One region of the Gilliamella sp. B14448G11 genome, then DNA from elsewhere that is predicted to be linked to it. Evidence: riboswitches for the same ligand, from Rfam matches in the RefSeq annotation. Region 1 holds a riboswitch; the other holds the start of a gene.
The links. A riboswitch is a leader RNA that binds a small molecule or an ion and turns the genes downstream of it on or off. The one in region 1 is predicted to bind thiamine pyrophosphate.

Region 1 (9,646 bases):
AACTTCGAAATGTTATTTAATGCTGGTAATATTAAACCAGAACGTGTAATTGAATGTGGTTCTTATCCTGTGCTTTTTTCAAATATCGCTTTAGGTAAAGGTGTTGCATTGGTATTACGTTGTTCAATTAGTAATGAGATCAAACGCAAGATTAAAGTACATAAACTAGATACTCCATTCAATGATTTTAAAATTGAATTGGTTCATCATACTAATTACTCTTATTTTGATATCAATAAATTAATTAATATGATGATTTCGGTTTTTCAAGACCCACGATTAAGCTATATCGGTTATTAATGCCACAATATTTATTTAATAAATATTATAAAAATATTACTCGCAATTACTCTGTTATTTTTTAAATAACTCTAATTGATATTACCGTTAATATAATTAAATATTCTTAAATCACCATTCAAAGAAATAATGATTTTAGTAAATAACAATGTTTAATTAACCATCTGTAACTATTTTGTATCCTGTCTGAGATTTTTTGATATAACCAAAACCTTTAGGTCCAAAATGCATTCCACCAACAAGAATATTGTCGCGACAAACCATATTTAGAACTTGAGTTCGTGTTTCTATAGCTAAGTTTGGATCATAGTCAAAAGCGATCGAGACGTTTGGTTTTAATAATTGGATATATGGAAAATGGACAATATCACCCCAAATTAATAAACTTTGCTTGCTACCAATAATTTTATAACCTGTATGTCCTGGTGTATGGCCTTGCATCGGAATAGCAAATATATTAGGAAATACCTCATTTTTATTAATGAAACACAAACTATCTTGATACTGTTTGAAAACATTGCGAGCAAAAATAATGTTATTTTTTATACGGTCAGAAGCCGAGAGAAAAGATTTTTCATCTTCCAAATAATGATATTCTTCCTGACTAATCAATAATTTTGCATTTGGAAAAACAACTTCTCCATTAGAAGTAAGCAAACCACCAATATGATCTGGATGAGCATGAGTAAGTAGGATAGCATCTATATCTTTAGGTTTAAGAGTTAATTTAGTTAGATTATTAACTAACTCTCCTCCCCAACCTTTAACCCCACCTGCGCCAGCATCAATTAAAATATTCATTCCTTGTTGTTGTACTAAAAACGTATTGATATGTACAGAATTTAGTTTTTTTTGATGTGCATTTCGCTGGATAATTTCACACTCTTTAACATTAATATTAGCCAGTAAATTAAAGTTAGCATCCAAATAACCATCACTTATTGCTGTAACTAAAATATTTCCTAGTTCTTTCTTTGAAAATTCTTTATTCATAGCTTGTTACCTTCAATTTTTGGCAAATATGTAATCAACGTCATACATAAAACAACGAATTCTGGCTTTAACTCCCATCTTTTCTTCAATTAATAAATCAACTTGATGTAAATAGGTTATCATCACCTCTTCACTACGAAAAACTTCTTTTCTCAACTTAGCTTCAAAGTAGATTGGTTTTCCATAGCCGATATCGGATGTTAAATAGGCTATGTGTATATTATTATCTTCAGCTTGTAACACTTTTTTTGTTATATTTTTTAAACAAACTGAAAATTCAGAAAAAGCATTCGTTCCAATCTTTTGATCTTCTGATGTATAAATTGTAATACTTGGCATTTGAGTTCCTCTTTTATTATTACGATATATGCAAATTATTAACTACAGTTATTAATAAATATGACTTTGGTTTTAGTACCAGATAAGTTTTCTTACTTTTAAGGATCTCAAATATTATTAAAATAATATCTATTTTATGCTAACAGATAATTTCGATATTCTTATCGAAAAGATTGATACCTTAGTAAACTTAACTTGGGGATTTTTTAATAAAACAGGTTAATATTTATTAATAATGTTATACTTATCGGTCTGTTTTTTGACTAAATAATGCTATTTAAACTAATCCAATATGGCATTAAATTGAGATTTGCTTTAAACCGTTTTATATGGATATCAATGCAGGCAGATTTCCGAAGAAAAGTTCAGTGAAAGATAGAGCGGAAAATATCATTTATCATTCTGAATGATTTAATGAATATAGCTAAAAAAATATCTCGTAATAGTAAACAAATTGCCTTTCAAATTGATAATGAAACGGTATAGACTCCTGAATAATTTTTACAAATATCACGGTTTTTTACTGAAACGTATGCGTTACCTGAAACTTTTTAACAAATTTGTTTTATGAAAAATTTCTTATTTTATTTAAAAGATTAATTCATCTTGATCTTTGTTACGGTGTTGGCATAATCATTTAAGTAATAATTGATTTTAAAAGGATTTATAAGATGAATAAAAAAATCTTACGCATTACTGTCGTTTCAATGGCTTGGTTGGCTGCCGTTTTTGCTGTGAATGCTTATCAAATTGAATGTCCTAAAGCACTCAAAGTTAAAACATCTGTCGAAAACCTTCCTGATGGCTGGGAAGTTATTGAGAGTGAAGATAGTGCTTTATATGAACCTGCTAGCCTATCTGTTTTTTACAATAAACCCGTTAAAATGATAGAACAAAAGCCTGAAGAAACTTTAATCGGTCGTAAAAATTGGGGTAAACAGTTTGAGCTTACATGGCTAGTAAGTCCGCCTCTTGAAGATGTGCCATTTTATGTCAATTGTAGTTATGATGGAAGTTTTATCCAATTGATAAAAAAAATTGATCGTTCGGTGAATATTTGCAAGAGTTTTTATTCTGAGGATAAATACGGCAAAGTAGAAAATAGTATTGTTTCACTTAACTGTACCAATAATGAAACAAACGAAACAAATAATTAGGTCTAAACTTTATTATCAAACTAGAATAATTAATAATCGAATTTATTAAAAGGGCAATTATAACGACCCAATATTTTTATGTAATTGTCGTAATTATTTTAATATTAATTGTTTTTCCAATTTATGAATAGCAAAGACAGTTTTTAAAGGAAAATAGAATATGAAAGGAAAAAGATTATACAGCGCTATGATAACCATCGCTTGTTTGGCGAGTGCTTTTACTATAAATGCGTATCAGATTGATTGCCCAAAAGAGATGACAATCAAAGTCAAAGTTGAAGAAATGCCAGATGGATGGGAAATTTCGGAAGATAGAACTTACACTTCATCTTTTTTTAATTTAGGACTTTTTTATGATAAACCCGCTAACAAAGCTTCGTTGGTACCTGCAAGAGGCACAATTGATGGTAAACAACAAAAATTAGTATGGGAAGTAAATCATGTCAAAGATACCGCTCCTTATTATGTTGTTTGTCAATATGCGAGCGGAGTTGCAATCACCAAAAAGATTGATCTTTCAATGAAGAGTTGCTGGGCGCTCTATTCAGAAGATAAAGATACAAAACAAGGATCGCTCCACTGTAGTGTGAGTGAAGCAAAGAATCTGCATTAGTTTATTTGATGTACAAATCTTTCAATACAAAAATTATGATTGCATGGAAAGAGAGAGCAAAACCTTTTGAATCATGACCCGTATCTTTAAGGATTACTTCTTAAAGATAGCGTATTTGTGATTCATGTTAGATGTAATTGTGATTTTAATTCCTATGTTTTTGATGGTTATTGGTCTTTGAGTAATAAAAAAGCAATTCCATTGATTAATTGAAATTGGGATTAAGATAATTTTAGATATTTATGTTCTGCTGGTGTGTTGTTATGTTTAAAAATCATATTAACTCTTTTTTCGACACACCAGTTTCAGTATTTATTAAAAAATTTAATCTACCACCACTGATAAAAATGGTGCGTTGGACCAATTCCTTGACCAATGTTTAACTCATCTGCATGAGTAATTGCACCTTGCAAATAGTCTTTCGCTTGCTGTATGGCATCTTCTAAACCATGTTTAGGCAGCAGTGTCGCAATTGCTGCCGATAATGTGCAACCCGTACCATGAGTATTTTTAGTTTGAATTCGCGGTGAGACCATTCTAATCGTTTGCATTGGGGTTATTAAATAATCCGGGCTCTCTGGACTGGGTAAATGCCCACCTTTCATTAAAACTGCTTTACAACCTAATTTCAATAACTCATGACCTTGTTGTTGCATTTGATCTTCGTTTTTTGCTTCTTCACAATCGAGTAACGTTGCTGCTTCGGGAAGATTGGGTGTTATTACCGTTGATAAAGGTATTAATAGTTCACGAATAGCACTAACAGAGTCAGATTTTAACAGCGTATGTCCCCCTTTAGCGATCATCACCGTATCAAGCACAATGTTAGCAATAGGGTTATTGTTCAGCAGATGATAAACAGTCGTTATGATCTCTTTATTCATTAGCATTCCCATTTTCACGCTATCAATTTTTATATCGTGATATAGGGTATTAAATTGTTCAGCCACAAATGTAGGATCAATTGCCAATACACTATCAACGCCTTGGGTACTTTGTGCGGTAAGGGCGGTGATTACTGACATTCCATAGGCTCCGAGAGCTGAAAAGGCTTTTAAATCTGCTTGGATACCTGCACCACCACTTGGATCAGAACCGGCAATGGTTAAAGCAACGGTTGTCATAATATTACCCCTTATTTTTTTTGAGCTTGTTGGATTTTTTCAATTAGCGATAATGTGGCTTGTTGTATATCTTTTTGACCACAAATTGCCGAAACGACAGCAATGCCTTCAATACCACTTTGCAATATTGGGGTAGCATTATTGGCATTAATGCCACCTATTGCCACAGCAGGGCGCTGTTTTAGCTTAACTAATTGAGTTAATTGTGGCATGCCCATTGCTGGTGCGGCATCTTGTTTAGTGCTGGTAGGATAAATTGGACCAATCCCAATATAATCGACAAGTTGCCATGGGACTTCATTAAGTTGTTGGCGATTAGCAACCGAAAATCCTAACCATTTGTCATTGCCAATTAATTTACGTGTGACATCGACTGGTAAATCGCTTTGCCCAATATGGACACCATCGGCATCAATTGCTAGGGCTATATCAACATGATCGTTAATAAGTAAAGGAACACGGGTATCGCTTAACACTTCTTTTAACGCTTCTGCTGCGTAATACCAATTTTTACCAGAAAATTCATGTTCTGATCTTAATTGAACGGCGGTTACCCCATTAGCAACAGCGATTTTTGTGGTCTCTACCATGCCAGTAATACCACCACATAAAATTGGATCTAGGACTAAATAGAGACTTAAGTCGAGAAGTTTATTCATCTGATTTCCTTATATTTGTGATGGGTTAAATAGTGAAAGCTGATCGATCAGCGATACTGCGTAAGTGCCTAACCCTTGTTGTTTGTTGGCAAGCTCTCCAGCTTTTTTCATCATAAAACAGGCTGATGCTGTAGCAAGTAAGGTATTAGATGAGCCAGCAATAAAAGCTGCAACCATGGCTGATAATGAGCAACCAGTACCAGTAATTTTAGTTAATGCTATATCCCCGCCTGTGATGCTGTAAGTCTGTTTACCGTCAGTAATATAATCAATATCTCCGGTAATGCTAACGATGGTTTGATGTTTTTGGGCAAGCTGTTTAGCTGCATTTAAGGCCGATTCAGTAGAATCTTGGCCGTCGGGACCTTTGGCAGATGAGTTATCACCATTTAAAGCTAATATTTCTGAAGCATTACCACGAATAACGGTAGGTTTATAACCAATTAATTGATGGACTATATCGGTACGATAAGCAAGTGCTGGTCCGACTGCGACCGGATCGAGTACCCATGGTATGTGATTTTTTTGAGCACTGGCAGCTGCTAATAACATGCTTTCTGCACTATTGCTATCAAGGGTGCCAACATTGATTAGTAAACTATTGGCAATTTGCACAAATGAGGCAACTTCTTGCTTAGCAATGACCATGGCTGGTGATGCGCCAATTGCTAATAATACATTCGCTGTAAAATTTTGAACCACATCATTAGTAATACAGTGTACTAATGGATGTTGTTGTTTTACATGATCGATAAAAGATCTTGCTTGGGTTATTTGCAGGGCTTGAGTGGCAGACATATTCTTTCCTTACAACAAGTTATAAAGTTAGCTTAGGGAAGAGTGTGCCAATTGAGGACTTTTAAGGCTTAGACTTCCCTACGCTGGTATAATCCAGATCAGGTTCAACGGGTAAAATCTCAGTTTTTTGTGGGTAACAAAAAACACCCTGAGTCAAAAGAGCTTTTATTATGGACTGACTAATAATTTAACACAAGTTATTGTAATAATTTTTCTATATCGGTTATGTCACGTCGGTCAGGTAAGAAGATGATGAGATGATCGTTCGTTTCGATGGTTAAATCCGTATTAACGATAATTACATCTTCACCACGCACTACCGCACCAATGGTAGCACCAGAAGGTAATTTTAAACCGTTGATATTTTTACCCACCAGTTTGGAACTCTCTTTATCTCCATGTGCAATCACCTCGACAATTTCAGATTCGCCCTGTCTTAAAGAGACCACTTTAACAACCGCCGATTGTCTTACATGGCTTAATAGCTCTGAAATAGTGGCATGTTGTGGTGAAATAGCAATATCTATAACGCTATCATTAATCAGTTCAAGGTAGGCTTGCTTTTGGATTAAAACAATCACTTTTTTAGCGCCCATTCTTTTAGCTAACATGGATGACATAATGTTAGATTCATCGTCACTTGTTACAGCAATAAACAGATCTGTGAGTTCAACTTGTTCTTGTGATAGCAGCTCTTGATCTGACGATTCACCATGTAAAACAGTGGTATTAACCAGTTGTTCGGCAATTAATTCGGCACGTTCAGCGTTACGTTCAATTAATTTAACTTGATAGTCATTCTCTAAACGTTTAGCTAAAGCAATCGCGATGCCACCACCACCACTAATTATGATGCGTTTATAAGGTTTTTCCAGCCGCTGTAATTCACTTGTTACTGCTTTGATATTGCTAGGTGGGGTGATGAAATAAACCATATCACCCGCTTCAATGAGTGTAGAGCCTAATGGGCGAATAAAGCGATTTTTTCGATATATTGCAACCACTCTGGCTTCAACATGGGGTAAATGTTCTTTCAGTTCAGACAATTCGCTTCCGACTAAGGCTCCACCATAGTAGGCCGTCACCGCAACCAAACATACACGGTTATCGTAAAAAGAGGCAAACTGTAACGAGCCTGGATATTGTACTAACTGACTTACGTGATTAGTAATTAGATTTTCTGGAGCAATAATATGGTCGATATTAATGCAATCTTTATTGAAAAATGGATATTTTTCGTCGTTATATTCTGGTGCACGAATACGTGCGACTTTTTGCGGAATATTGAACATAACGTGACCTATTTGACAGGCCATCATATTCACTTCGTCCGAATTAGTGACGGCAACCAGCATATCAGCCGATTCAGCACCCGCACTTTCTAATACTTGTGGATAAGATGATTTGCCACAAATAACCTGTAAATCAAAACGCTCTTGTAAAGATTGCAATTTATCATGATCTTCATCGACCACCGTTACATCGTTTTGTTTTTCGGTAACAAGGTATTCAGCTAAAGCACTGCCTGTTTGTCCAGCACCAAGAATAATAATCTTCATAACTAACCCATATATTTAGATGGCTTTAATCGTTATTCACTAACTTCGTTGATTAAAGCCAATCTATACTATTTTTTTGTGATAGTTAGCGATTTTAAGTTATAACTATCAATTTGTGGTTTAGCAGTTAATGGTTTATTTTGTTTAAAACAGTTTATTAAAATTGTTTATACAAAACCAATTGCGTCATAAACCTTTTTCAAGGTTGGTTCGGCTTTTGAACGTGCTTTTTCTGCACCTTCTTGCATGATTGAATGTAAGTAATTTTCATCATCACGATATTGGTGATATTTAGTTTGTAACGCTGTTAACATATCAATCACTTGAGCTGCCACTTCAGTTTTAAGGTGTCCGTACATTTTGCCTTCAAACTCTTTTTCAAGTTCAGCAATAGGTTTACCTGTAATACCTGTTAAGATATCAAGTAAGTTAGATACACCAGCTTTATTTTTTAAATCGTAACGTACGACTGGTGGTTCGTCAGAATCGGTCATTGCTCGTTTGATTTTCTTCTCAACGTCTTTAGGATTTTCAAGTAATCCAATCACATTATTGCGGTTTTCATCTGATTTAGACATTTTTTTGGTTGGATCTTGTAATGACATGACCCGTGCACCAACTTTAGCAATAAAAGGCTCTGGCACAGTAAAGATATCGCCATAAAGCGCATTAAAACGCATAGCAATATCACGCGATAATTCAAGGTGTTGCTTTTGATCGTCACCAACAGGTACTAAATTGGCTTGGTATAATAAAATATCGGCAGCCATCAAAACTGGATAATCAAATAGACCCGCATTGATGTTTTCGGCATGGCGAGCTGATTTGTCCTTAAACTGCGTCATTCGACTGAGTTCACCAAAATAGGTGTAACAGTTTAATGCCCAACCCAGTTCAGCATGAGCGGGTACATGAGATTGTACAAAAATAGTGCTTTGTTTCGGATCGATGCCACATGCTAAATATAAGGCTAATGTATCAAGGGTCGCTTTACGCAATTTTTGTGGGTCTTGACGTACAGTAATTGCGTGCTGATTGACGATACAATAAACGCAATCATATTCGTTTTGCAACGCTACCCAGTTTTTTAAAGCCCCTAAATAGTTGCCAAGTGTTAGTTCGCCTGATGGCTGAGCGCCACTAAATACAATCGGTTTACTCATAATTTATTCCTAATCTAGTTATTTTTTATCTTTGCTTATTATTTCTTAGCTTCAGCTTTAGGCTGAGGTAATAAGGTTAATATATCTTTAAAATCATCCAATAAAAAATCGGGATTGCTCGTTGCAATCGAGATGCCATAGTTATACCCATAAGTTAGTGCAACCGTCGGGCATTTGGCATTTTGTGCGGCAGTAATATCGTTTTTAGAATCGCCTACAAACAATAATTGATCGCTAAATAAACCAAAGGTTGCCATGACTTGGTATAACGGAGCAGGATGGGGTTTTAATTTAATAACATCACCACCACCAAGCACTAGGGAAAAGTACTCTTTTATGCCAAGCGACGATAATAGGGCAGGCAAAAATTGAGCGGGCTTATTGGTTACCAGTGCCAGTGGATATTGATTCTCATGCAGCGTTTTTAAGGTTTCTTTCACATGCGGAAACAGCTTAGTTTCAGCATCCATCACTTTGTCATAATGTTGATTAAACAGGGTTTTAGCTTGGGCAAGTTGTTCAGTTGATGGAACAACATTGATCGCTTTAAAAATGCGCTCTAACATTACATCAATGCCATTGCCAACAAAGTTTTTTACTTGTTCGTTTGTTATTGTGGGTAGTTTTAAATCTGCAAGCATGTTTTGTGCAGCAAGTGCAAGTCCTGGCACACTATCAACGAGTGTACCATCTAAATCAAAGGCGATTGCTTGAATATCTTGTAATTTATGCATGTGTTACTCCTGCTAACTGTTGGCGCATAGCGTCAATTACTGCTTTGTAATCGGGTTCACCAAAAATAGCTGAGCCCGCAACAAACATATCGGCCCCAGCTTTGGCAATTTCGGCAATGTTGTCAACTTTTACGCCACCATCGACTTCTAAACGAATATCTCGTCCTGATTCAATAATGCGTTTTCTGGTTTGTTGTAATTTTTTTA
Region 2 (9,646 bases), on a different contig from region 1:
AGTTTTGGGGGTGATGTGGTAATGCACACATCCTCTTTTTTTATCAATCTAGATAATTAAAAATTGAAGAGTAACTGTTTATCAAGTTGTGGATCGATTAAAGTGACATGAAAACCAATCAAACGCACTCCACGATCATTTCGACGTTCTTGCCAAACTTTATAGGCTTGTTCAATTAAATCCTGTTTATCAAGTTTAGACCAAACATGTTCTTGGGTAGTAAGTTGGAAATCATCAAATTTAAACTTAACACCTTGTCGAGCGATTGACAAATCAGAACGAACTTTACTTAACCGAGTTTTCAGCTCTTCAAATAACGGTTCAAACTGTAATAAACACTCATCCCAAGTATGAATATCGTTAACTAAGGTGCGCTCTACCCCTACAGATTTACGTTGCCTATCATTACAAACTTCACGTTCATCAATGCCTTGACATCGTTCATATAAGACTCGCCCAAATTTACCAAATTGATTAAGTAATTTACTCACATCATAATTAACGACATCCTGACAGGTGATTAGCCCTAATTCAGCTAATTTTTTCTCGGTCACTTTACCTACACCCGGAATTTTTTTAAGTGGTAATTGAGCGATAAAGCTTGTAACAGCATCGGGTGTAATTACATATTGCCCATTAGGTTTATTCATATCTGAAGCAATTTTAGCTAAAAATTTAAGTGGGGCAACGCCTGCGGATGCGGTCAATTCAAGTTCTTTATATATCGCTTGGCGAATATCTTGAGCAATTAAAGTGGCTGAACCATGACAAAGCTTACAATCGGTCACATCTAAATAAGCTTCATCCAATGACAAGGTTTCAATTGCTTTAGTATAGCGCTTAAATATTTGATGAATTTGATTAGAAACTTCTTTATAAACAGCATGCCGACTTGGAATGACTTTAAGATTTGGGCACAATTTTAGAGCTTGTGACATCGACATCGCACTATGTACGCCATATTGACGAGCTAAATAATTTGCAGTAGCAACAACACCGCGTTTGCGAGGATCGCCCCCTACTGCTATCGGCAAATTACGATAACGGGGATTATCTCTCATTTCAACTGCGGCATAAAAACAATCCATATCAACATGAATAATTTTTCGCATAAATAACTGTTTCACTGCATTTAAAATATGACTGTATAAATATACAATATCATACCTTAAATGCTGGTGTAAACAGTCTAAAGAGTTACTTCGTTAATTTATCAAAATCAATTAAGCCATTTTTATCATAAGGATCACCAATCCAGCGTTTTCCCTCATAATAATTAGGATTAACCAAACTTTTTTCTGGTACATATAAGTTATAACTCAGTCCAGCTAAATCAGACCAAGTATGGATCAAATCCTGAGTACTAAATTTTCGATTCACATAATCTTGATAGTGATTAGGGTGAGATGCGATCCAACTCGGTGATTGCCATAGCATAAACGGTATAGTATACATGGTGCGGGTTGGCGCCTTTTCATTACGCCCTAAAATATCATGAGGAGCCGTTTGGTAGACATCTTCACCATGATCAGAAAAATACAACATAAAACCATTTTCATGACTGTTTTTAAATAAAGTAAATAACGTGGTTGTCACAAAATCATTATAACTTATTGCATTATCATAAGAGTTATATTCATCCACGTTCTCATCATCAATTTTAAATGGAATACTCGCTTTGTCTTTAAATCGATCATATTCTCCATTTTCCGGATAACGGAACTCATATTTCATATGTGTACCGAGCAAATGAATAATGATAAATTTCTTTTCTACAGGTTCAGCAAGCACTTTCATAAATGGTTCAAAGACCGATTCATCATATTGCCTTGAACTTTGATTACGATCGTTATTCATATAAAACTGTTCATCTGCTTGTTTAGAAAACATCGTCAACATAGTATTTCGTTTCGTCATCGTTTGTTGATTTGTTATCCAATAGGTTTTATACCCTGCCTGTTTCATTAAATGTATTAACGAAGGTTGAGTAAGGTAAAGGTCAGGATGTTGTTCATCTGCAAAAGTTAAGGCTTGTTGTAAAACTTCTATGGTATAAGGCCTTGATGACACAACATCATTAAACACTAAAAATTCAGGATTATCCTTTTTAAATTGCTCGATTTGTGGCGTTGTATTACGTGGATATCCATAAATACTCATTCGATTACGTGTAGTTGATTCACCAATAATTAACACTAGTGTTCTGGGAGTATTACCATTGGCATCTTTTAAATTTTCAACGGGAGGTAAAGTATTCAAATGATGCATTATCTCTTCCATATTCGAAAGTTGAGAGCGATAAGCGATATAACTATTAATCAGTTGCCAAGGTACAGTAGTTTCCATTCGACCTAATAGATGTGTTGTTGCTTTTTGCAAGGAGGAATTTTTGATTGTAACACTAATAACCAGTGGCATAATGGCATAAATGGCAATTAATAATGACGTAACCCATTTGGTTGTGTTTTTAACATAGACAGGTCTTACTTTTCGCCAAAGATAAATACCGATCAAACAATAAATAATCACTATGGCCATTAATTTCGAACTGAAATATTGTTGAATAAACTCATTTGATTCAGTCAAATTCGATTCAGCCATGACAAAAAATACACTTTGAGAAAATTCCTGACGATAAATTATAAAATAACTTATTGAAATCAGTGATAAGCTACCAACAATCAAACCATAGACAGTGGCAATTTTTCGAGTCTGATTTGGAAATATTAAAACTGGGATCAACCAAATTAAACTATAGATGATTGAATCACGTAAACCTATCGCATTGGCATGCCCGGAAATGAAGATATAAAGTTGTAAACCACTTGAAAAAAAAGTAAAAAATAAAATAGTAAAAATAAGCGCTAACCAGCTAAACTTTTTGTTATCTTTTATATTCGTCATGAAAATTTATTTGATATCATAGGTTATGGAAGTGTATAAATTACCCCTCCTACATTAATAAAACCTTAAGTGATAACAATTTTATATTTAGAAATAAATTAGCAGACAATCGTTTTATTTAAGCATTGAAAAAAATCGTTTTAGCTTTTATTTATTGGCAAACCTAATAATTGAGCAATAACCTTATTTTCGGGATCGTTAAGTTGATAAGGAGGATTATTAAATATGATCTTTCCATTATCAACAACTAAACAACGTGAAAAGTTATCTAAAGACTCATCTAGATAATGTGAAACCATAAGTAATGTTAAATCAAATTCATCACAGATATGATTAACCAATGCTAGCATTTCAAACCGTAAAGCTTGGTCTAATGCCGAAAATGGTTCATCCAATAATAAAATAGGACGATGTTGAATTAAACAGCGTGCCAAAGCAACTCGTTGACGCTGTCCCCCTGAAAGTTGATTGGGATAGCGTTCATTAAAGCCCGATAAACCAACTTTAGCCAGCATATCCGCGATATTTTGCTTCTCAAAACCCGTTAGTTTTAATGACGGCTTAATGCCTAAAGCAATATTTTGCTCAACGGTTAAATGATCGAATAAGTTATTATTTTGAAATAGCATCGAAACTGGACGCTTACCCGGTAAAGTTTGCGTCATATTTTGATTATTAAGGATGATTTGCCCGGAACTTGGAAAAATAAATCCTGCGATCAAGCTTAATAAGGTACTTTTACCCGCACCACTCGGTCCAACAATGACTACTTTTTCTTGGGTAGCAATTTGCATATTAAAATGCATCTTAAAATCATCATATTGATAATTAATTTGATTAAGTTCGATCATAATCCATCACAATTAATAAACTAAAAGATAAAATTAACAAAAATGCGGCCGTCACGGCACTCTCTTGATAATGATAATGCGCTATTTGTTGATACAAATAATAAGGTAATGTGCTAACGGCTTGCCCGCCAAACAACGCAATAATACCAAAATCCCCCATTGACAATAATGCCGAAAAGGCCAAGCTCAACGTAAAAAGTTTTTTTAATGATTTATATTCAATTAGATAAAAATGCCTAATACCTGCAATGTTTAATGATTGACATAATTGCCAATATCGTGATGTGACATCATACATTGGCACTTCAAGATTTTTTAAGATAAAAGGTAAGGCCATTAGAGCATTGCAAAGCATCATTAAACTACAGACAAACACGGCATTATCAGCATACTGAAATAACAAAATAAACAATCCTGATGCAAGTACCATGCTTGGAATGGTTAATATCAATGACCCCACTAACATTAAACGATTGCTCCATTGTTGCTGATTGCCAATCAAAAGACGGCTATTGGTCCAAAGTATTAATAAAGCAAGTAACATAGCCACCACAGCTGAACCAAGGGCAATTATTAACGAATAGATAACCGCTTGCTGAAAAGCCCAATTTAACTGCGACCATTGAAAATAACCAATACCTTCAATCAATAACGTAATCATTGGCAAAAATATATACATTGCGCCCAAAATCACAATAACAGCACTAACCAAACCTATAGTCACAGTGTTGGGTAAACGATATTGGTAGCGAATATACTGCGCACTAAGATCGCGATAGTGATTTTTTCTTCGTAGTACCCAAACAAAACTCATACAACAAATAAGCTGTATGATTGCTAACATAACAGCTTGCATCAAATCAAAATCGCGAATCGATTGGTAAATAGCAACTTCAATAGTGGTATATTTTGGCCCACCTCCTAATGACAACACTACAGCAAAGCTGGTAAAGCAAAGCATAAAAATTAGTCCTGACATAGGTAAAAGCTGCCGACGCAATAATGGCCATTCTACTAATTTAAAATAAGTAAAATGAGAAAAATTAAGCTGAGCAGCCAGTTGCTTTTGCTCAACAGGAACACTCGTTAATGTTTGATAAAATAGACCACTCGCATAAGGAAAATTCAAAAAAACATGAGCCAATAAAATCCCAACCAGTCCATAAATTGAAGTTGAAAAAGATAAACCTAAATAAGCAAAACACGTAGCAAATAAACCTTGTTGACCATAAACAGATAATAGCCCAGTTACAACAACTAATGTTGGTAATATAAAGGTAACGGGCATTATCCGTATTAGAAAGCTTTTTCCCCAAAAATCGATCATGGATAACGCTTTAGCCATAGCAACTGCCAAAAATACTGACAAAAACGTCGATAACATCGCTTGCATGAAAGTGATCCAAATAATGTGCAATAAATAATTATCAATATAAACCGTTAAATTATCGGACTTTATGGCTGTATGGCAAAGCGCAAACAATGCAGTGCCTAAAACTGCTATTATCAAACTAGCAGCGCTGATACCTGGCAGTAACGTTTTAAAATTTAACATTGCTTTTTATTATAAAATTAACAATCTTTTTTATTACTGACTAATGGCTGATTGCCATTCTCGTATCCAAGCTTTTTGATTATCAACCACGTTCTCTGCATCAAATTCAAGCGCTTTACTGACTTTATTAATCTGATCAAACGCAGGGGGTAATGGCGTATTTATAATAGGATACATAACATTTTTTTCAGCAAATTGCCGTTGTACCTCGGGTGTTAATAGATATTGTAAAAAGCGACGTGCTAATTGTGGTTGTTGACTATATTTGGTGATACCTGCTATTTCAACTTGACGATAATGCCCCTCATCAAAAATAGCGGCATTATAACGATAATCTTGATCATTAATTATATGTGCAATTGGCGATGTGCTATAACTCAGCACCAAATCAGCTTCACCTTTTAAGAACATACCGTATGCTTCACTCCACCCTTTAGTAACTGTAACAGTATTTTTAGCAATTTTTTGCCATGCAGATACCGCATCCTTACCGTAAATATTTTTTACCCAAAATAGCAATCCTAATCCGGGAGTACTGGTTCTAGGATCTTGATAAATAATTTTCCAATTGGCTTTATTGTCAACTAACTCATGTAATGAGTGAGGAGGATTCTTTATTTTTTCTTTATTATAGATAAAAGCAAAATAACCGAAATCATACGGCATAAAATCCTCATCCCACCAATCAGTATTAAGATTGTTAGGTTTGGCTATTTGATGAGGTGCCATGATATTAGCCTGTTTAGCTTGTCCTAAAAGATTATTGTCTAAACCTAAAATAACATCAGCATTGGTTTTATTACCCTCAAGGCGAAGACGATTTAAAATCGACACACCATCGCCTAGCGTTACAATATCGAGTTGGCAATTACATTGTGCTTCAAAGCCCTGTTTAATTGCTTCACCTGGTCCCCACTCGGAAATAAAAGAGCTATAACTATAAACAGTTAAAATAGGTTTTTCATGAATTTTAGCATTGGCAGAAGTTGCTACAAAGAATACAGAAAATAAAAATGACAGTAAGAATTTATTACAAAACATTTTGCCTCCAAAAAAGCGTATAAAAGACAAAAGGTTTGAGCAGACACGATAACTCAAATCCCTCCGCTGGCATGACCCAGTTCAGGTTCGACGAGTTGCATTAGTAAACCTAACACTCTCAGCCCATAAGGCACCCCGTTGAGAACGATATTAGTTTAGTAGTTAGTTGGAAAATTGTAAATAAAGAAAGTGGTAAGTTATTTTTAAGATATCATTTTCTGGTAAAAAATCATCAGAAAATCCATTATTTTTAGTTAAATTTAAATCATATCAAACATTAGTAACCAGTTGCTCCTCATCTAGGTATAAAAAACAGTTATGCTTAAAATAAAAATAGTGATTTTTGTAAAAAATATTCAGGAGTCTATACCGTTTCATCTATTTTATTATTAAATTTCTAATAGAATTTATGCGAATAAAATGACTTTTTATTACTGTTCTTATATTCAATCATCATTATCCATTCAAGTTATTTAAGTTCGTTATTATGGTTTGATATTATATTTTTGCTTAATTGCAGCTAACTCTTCAAGTGATGTGGCATTAAAAGCTTCCACCATCCATTCTGGCCAACCTTCACCCTCTATCATATCCTGTTTGAATTTTGCCTCTTCATCTGTCTTGTATTCGCCGTCATCTATATCAGCTGATTCATAATTCACCATAAAACTGTTAATCCAACCCCAGACAAACATTCTACCTGTTGCTGGTCGTGCAGGATCTAACATAACATGGTCAATAACCTGATGTGTGCCTGGCTCACAAACCATTAACACCGTTGAGGTTAAAGCATTACGTGAAAAATTATGGATAATTACGCCATGCATATCATTCCAATCATACTCTTTTATGCGGCGTTTTTTCGGTTGTAAAAATACTTTTGGGTGCCGTAATATTTTAAAGTTAAAAAAGTAACTTTCATTAACATACACTTTACCCGTCTTACGATTAAACATTATGGGATTACCTAGACGGGAAAATGCATTTTGATAGAATTCAGGAATTGCATAATTTAAAGAACCACAACAAGTAATAAAACCAATTATTCCAATTAGTGACAGTTTGTGATCAAATCCAAAAATAAAAATAACCATACCTACAATTAGTATACTCAACAAAATAATCGCAACAAAATAGAGACATGTATAAAAAATCTGATCATTATGTTCCTGGCGAATAAAAGCACAATAGTTATCATTGGCATAAATTAAGCGATCATCATGCAGTGGTAGGCTATGAGGACCTTTATCTAGGTCTCCAAACCAACCAAAGATCTGGGGGCGGTATTTTGACGGCATTACTGTTTTATTCCTTTACGTTCTATTTAAGTTCGTTATTATGGCTTGATATTATATTTTTGTTTAATTGCAGCTAACTCTTCAAGTGATGTGGCATTAAAGGCTTCGACCATCCATTCTGACCACCCTTCACCTTCTATCATATCCTGTTTGAATTTTGCCTCTTCATCTGTTTTGTATTCGCCGTCATCTATATCGGCTGATTCATAATTCACCATAAAACTGTTAATCCAACACCAAACATGAAAACTACCTGCTCCGGGTTGAGCCGGATCTAACATAACATGGTCAATAACCTGATGTGTGCCGGGTTCACATACCATTAATACCGTTGAGGATAAAGCATTACGTGAAAAATTATGGATAATTACGCCATGCATATCATTCCAATCATACTCTTGTATGCGGCGCTTTTTCGGTTGTAAAAATACTTTTGGGTGCCGTAGTACTTTAAAGTTAAAAAAGTAACTTTCATTAACATACACTTTACCCGTCTTACGATTAAATATTATGAGACTACCAAGGCGTGAAAATAGATTTTGATATAACTCAGGAATTAAAACATACATGCCGAAACAACTTACAGTAAATCCAACTATAATAACCATTAGAGTAAAAGACTCAATTGTAGGATCATCATATACAAGAGCCAATAAACAAATAAAGCTAACAACAGCACCAGTTCCAAATATAAAACCAACAATATACAGACACGAATAAAAAATTTGATCATTATGTTCTTTGCGAATAAAGGCACAATAGTTATTATTCGCATAAATTAAGCGATCATCATGCAGTGGTAGGCTATAAGGACCTTTATCTAGGTCGCCAAACCAACCTAAGATCTGGGGACGGTATTTTGACGGCATTACTGTTTTATTCCTTATTCCTTTGGGTTCTATTTAAGTTCGTTATTATGGTTTGATATTATATTTATGTTTAATGGCAGCTAACTCTTCAAGTGATGTAGCATTAAAGGCTTCCACCATCCATTCTGGCCAACCTTCACCTTCTATCATATCCTCTTTGAATTTTGCTTCTTCATCTGTCTTGTATTCGCCGTCATCTATATCGGCTGATTCATAATTCACCATAAAACTGTTAATCCAACACCAGACATGAAAACTACCTGCTCCGGGTTGAGCCGGATCTAACATAACATGGTCAATAACCTGATGTGTGCCGGGTTCACAAACCATTAATACCGTTGAAATTAAAGCATTACGTGAAAAATTATGGATAATTACACCATGCATATCATTCCAATCATACTCTTGTATGCGACGTTTTTTCGGTTGCAAAAATACTTTTGGGTGCCGTAATATTTTAAAGTTAAAAAAGTAACTTTCATTAACATACACTTTACCCGTCTTACGATTAAATATTATGGGACTTCCAAGGCGTGAAAATGCATTTTGGTAGAATTCAGGAATTGCATAATTTAAAGCAAAAAGGCTAGTAAAAAAACAGGCTATAACAACCAGATCAACAAACTCTATTTTAGAATTATCATGTAGAACCGCTAGCCAAAGACATCCTATGATAGTTCCAATCAACAAAATAATGGCAATAAAAAAGATACAAGTATAAAAAATCTGATCACTATGTTCCTTACGAATAAATGCACAATAGTTATCATTGGCAAAAATTAAGCGATCATCATGCAGTGGTAGGCTATAAGGACCTTTATCTAGGTCGCCAAACCAACCAAAGATCTGGGGGCGGTATTTTGATGGCATTACTGTTTTATTCCTTATCCTTATTCCTTTACTATCAATTTAAGTTTTTTATTATTGTTTAATATTATATTTTTGTTTAATTGCAGCTAACTCTTCAAGTGATGTAGCATTAAAGGCTTCCACCATCCATTCTGGCCACCTTTCTCCCTCTATCATATCCTGTTTGAATTTTGCCTCTTCATCTGTTTTGTATTCGCCGTCATCTATATCGGTTGATTTATAATACACCATAAAACTGTTAATCCAACACCAAACATG

Region 2: it holds a riboswitch for thiamine pyrophosphate, as region 1 does, so the genes downstream of both, thiB (thiamine ABC transporter substrate binding subunit) here and thiM (hydroxyethylthiazole kinase) in region 1, are expected to answer to the same signal.

The regions. Positions count from the first base shown of each region.
Region 1 is NZ_JACFPX010000004.1:183,363-193,008, reverse strand. Features, by position in the region: gene H3S88_RS04755 (LysR family transcriptional regulator) at 1-300, shown strand, start outside; gene H3S88_RS04750 (MBL fold metallo-hydrolase) at 457-1,293, opposite strand; gene H3S88_RS04745 (hypothetical protein) at 1,306-1,632, opposite strand; gene H3S88_RS04740 (STY0301 family protein) at 2,304-2,789, shown strand; gene H3S88_RS04735 (STY0301 family protein) at 2,950-3,402, shown strand; gene thiD (bifunctional hydroxymethylpyrimidine kinase/phosphomethylpyrimidine kinase) at 3,732-4,526, opposite strand; gene thiE (thiamine phosphate synthase) at 4,538-5,185, opposite strand; gene thiM (hydroxyethylthiazole kinase) at 5,195-5,983, opposite strand; TPP riboswitch at 6,042-6,144, opposite strand; gene trkA (Trk system potassium transporter TrkA) at 6,181-7,542, opposite strand; gene trpS (tryptophan--tRNA ligase) at 7,710-8,705, opposite strand; gene H3S88_RS04705 (phosphoglycolate phosphatase) at 8,744-9,439, opposite strand; gene rpe (ribulose-phosphate 3-epimerase) at 9,432-9,646, opposite strand, start outside.
Region 2 is NZ_JACFPX010000030.1:87-9,732, reverse strand. Features, by position in the region: gene dinB (DNA polymerase IV) at 57-1,112, opposite strand; gene cptA (phosphoethanolamine transferase CptA) at 1,198-2,910, opposite strand; gene thiQ (thiamine ABC transporter ATP-binding protein ThiQ) at 3,045-3,755, opposite strand; gene thiP (thiamine/thiamine pyrophosphate ABC transporter permease) at 3,742-5,310, opposite strand; gene thiB (thiamine ABC transporter substrate binding subunit) at 5,344-6,351, opposite strand; TPP riboswitch at 6,392-6,499, opposite strand; gene H3S88_RS12890 (DUF6708 domain-containing protein) at 6,837-7,649, opposite strand; gene H3S88_RS12885 (DUF6708 domain-containing protein) at 7,688-8,518, opposite strand; gene H3S88_RS12880 (DUF6708 domain-containing protein) at 8,564-9,388, opposite strand; partial or broken gene H3S88_RS12875 (DUF6708 domain-containing protein) at 9,440-9,646, opposite strand, start outside.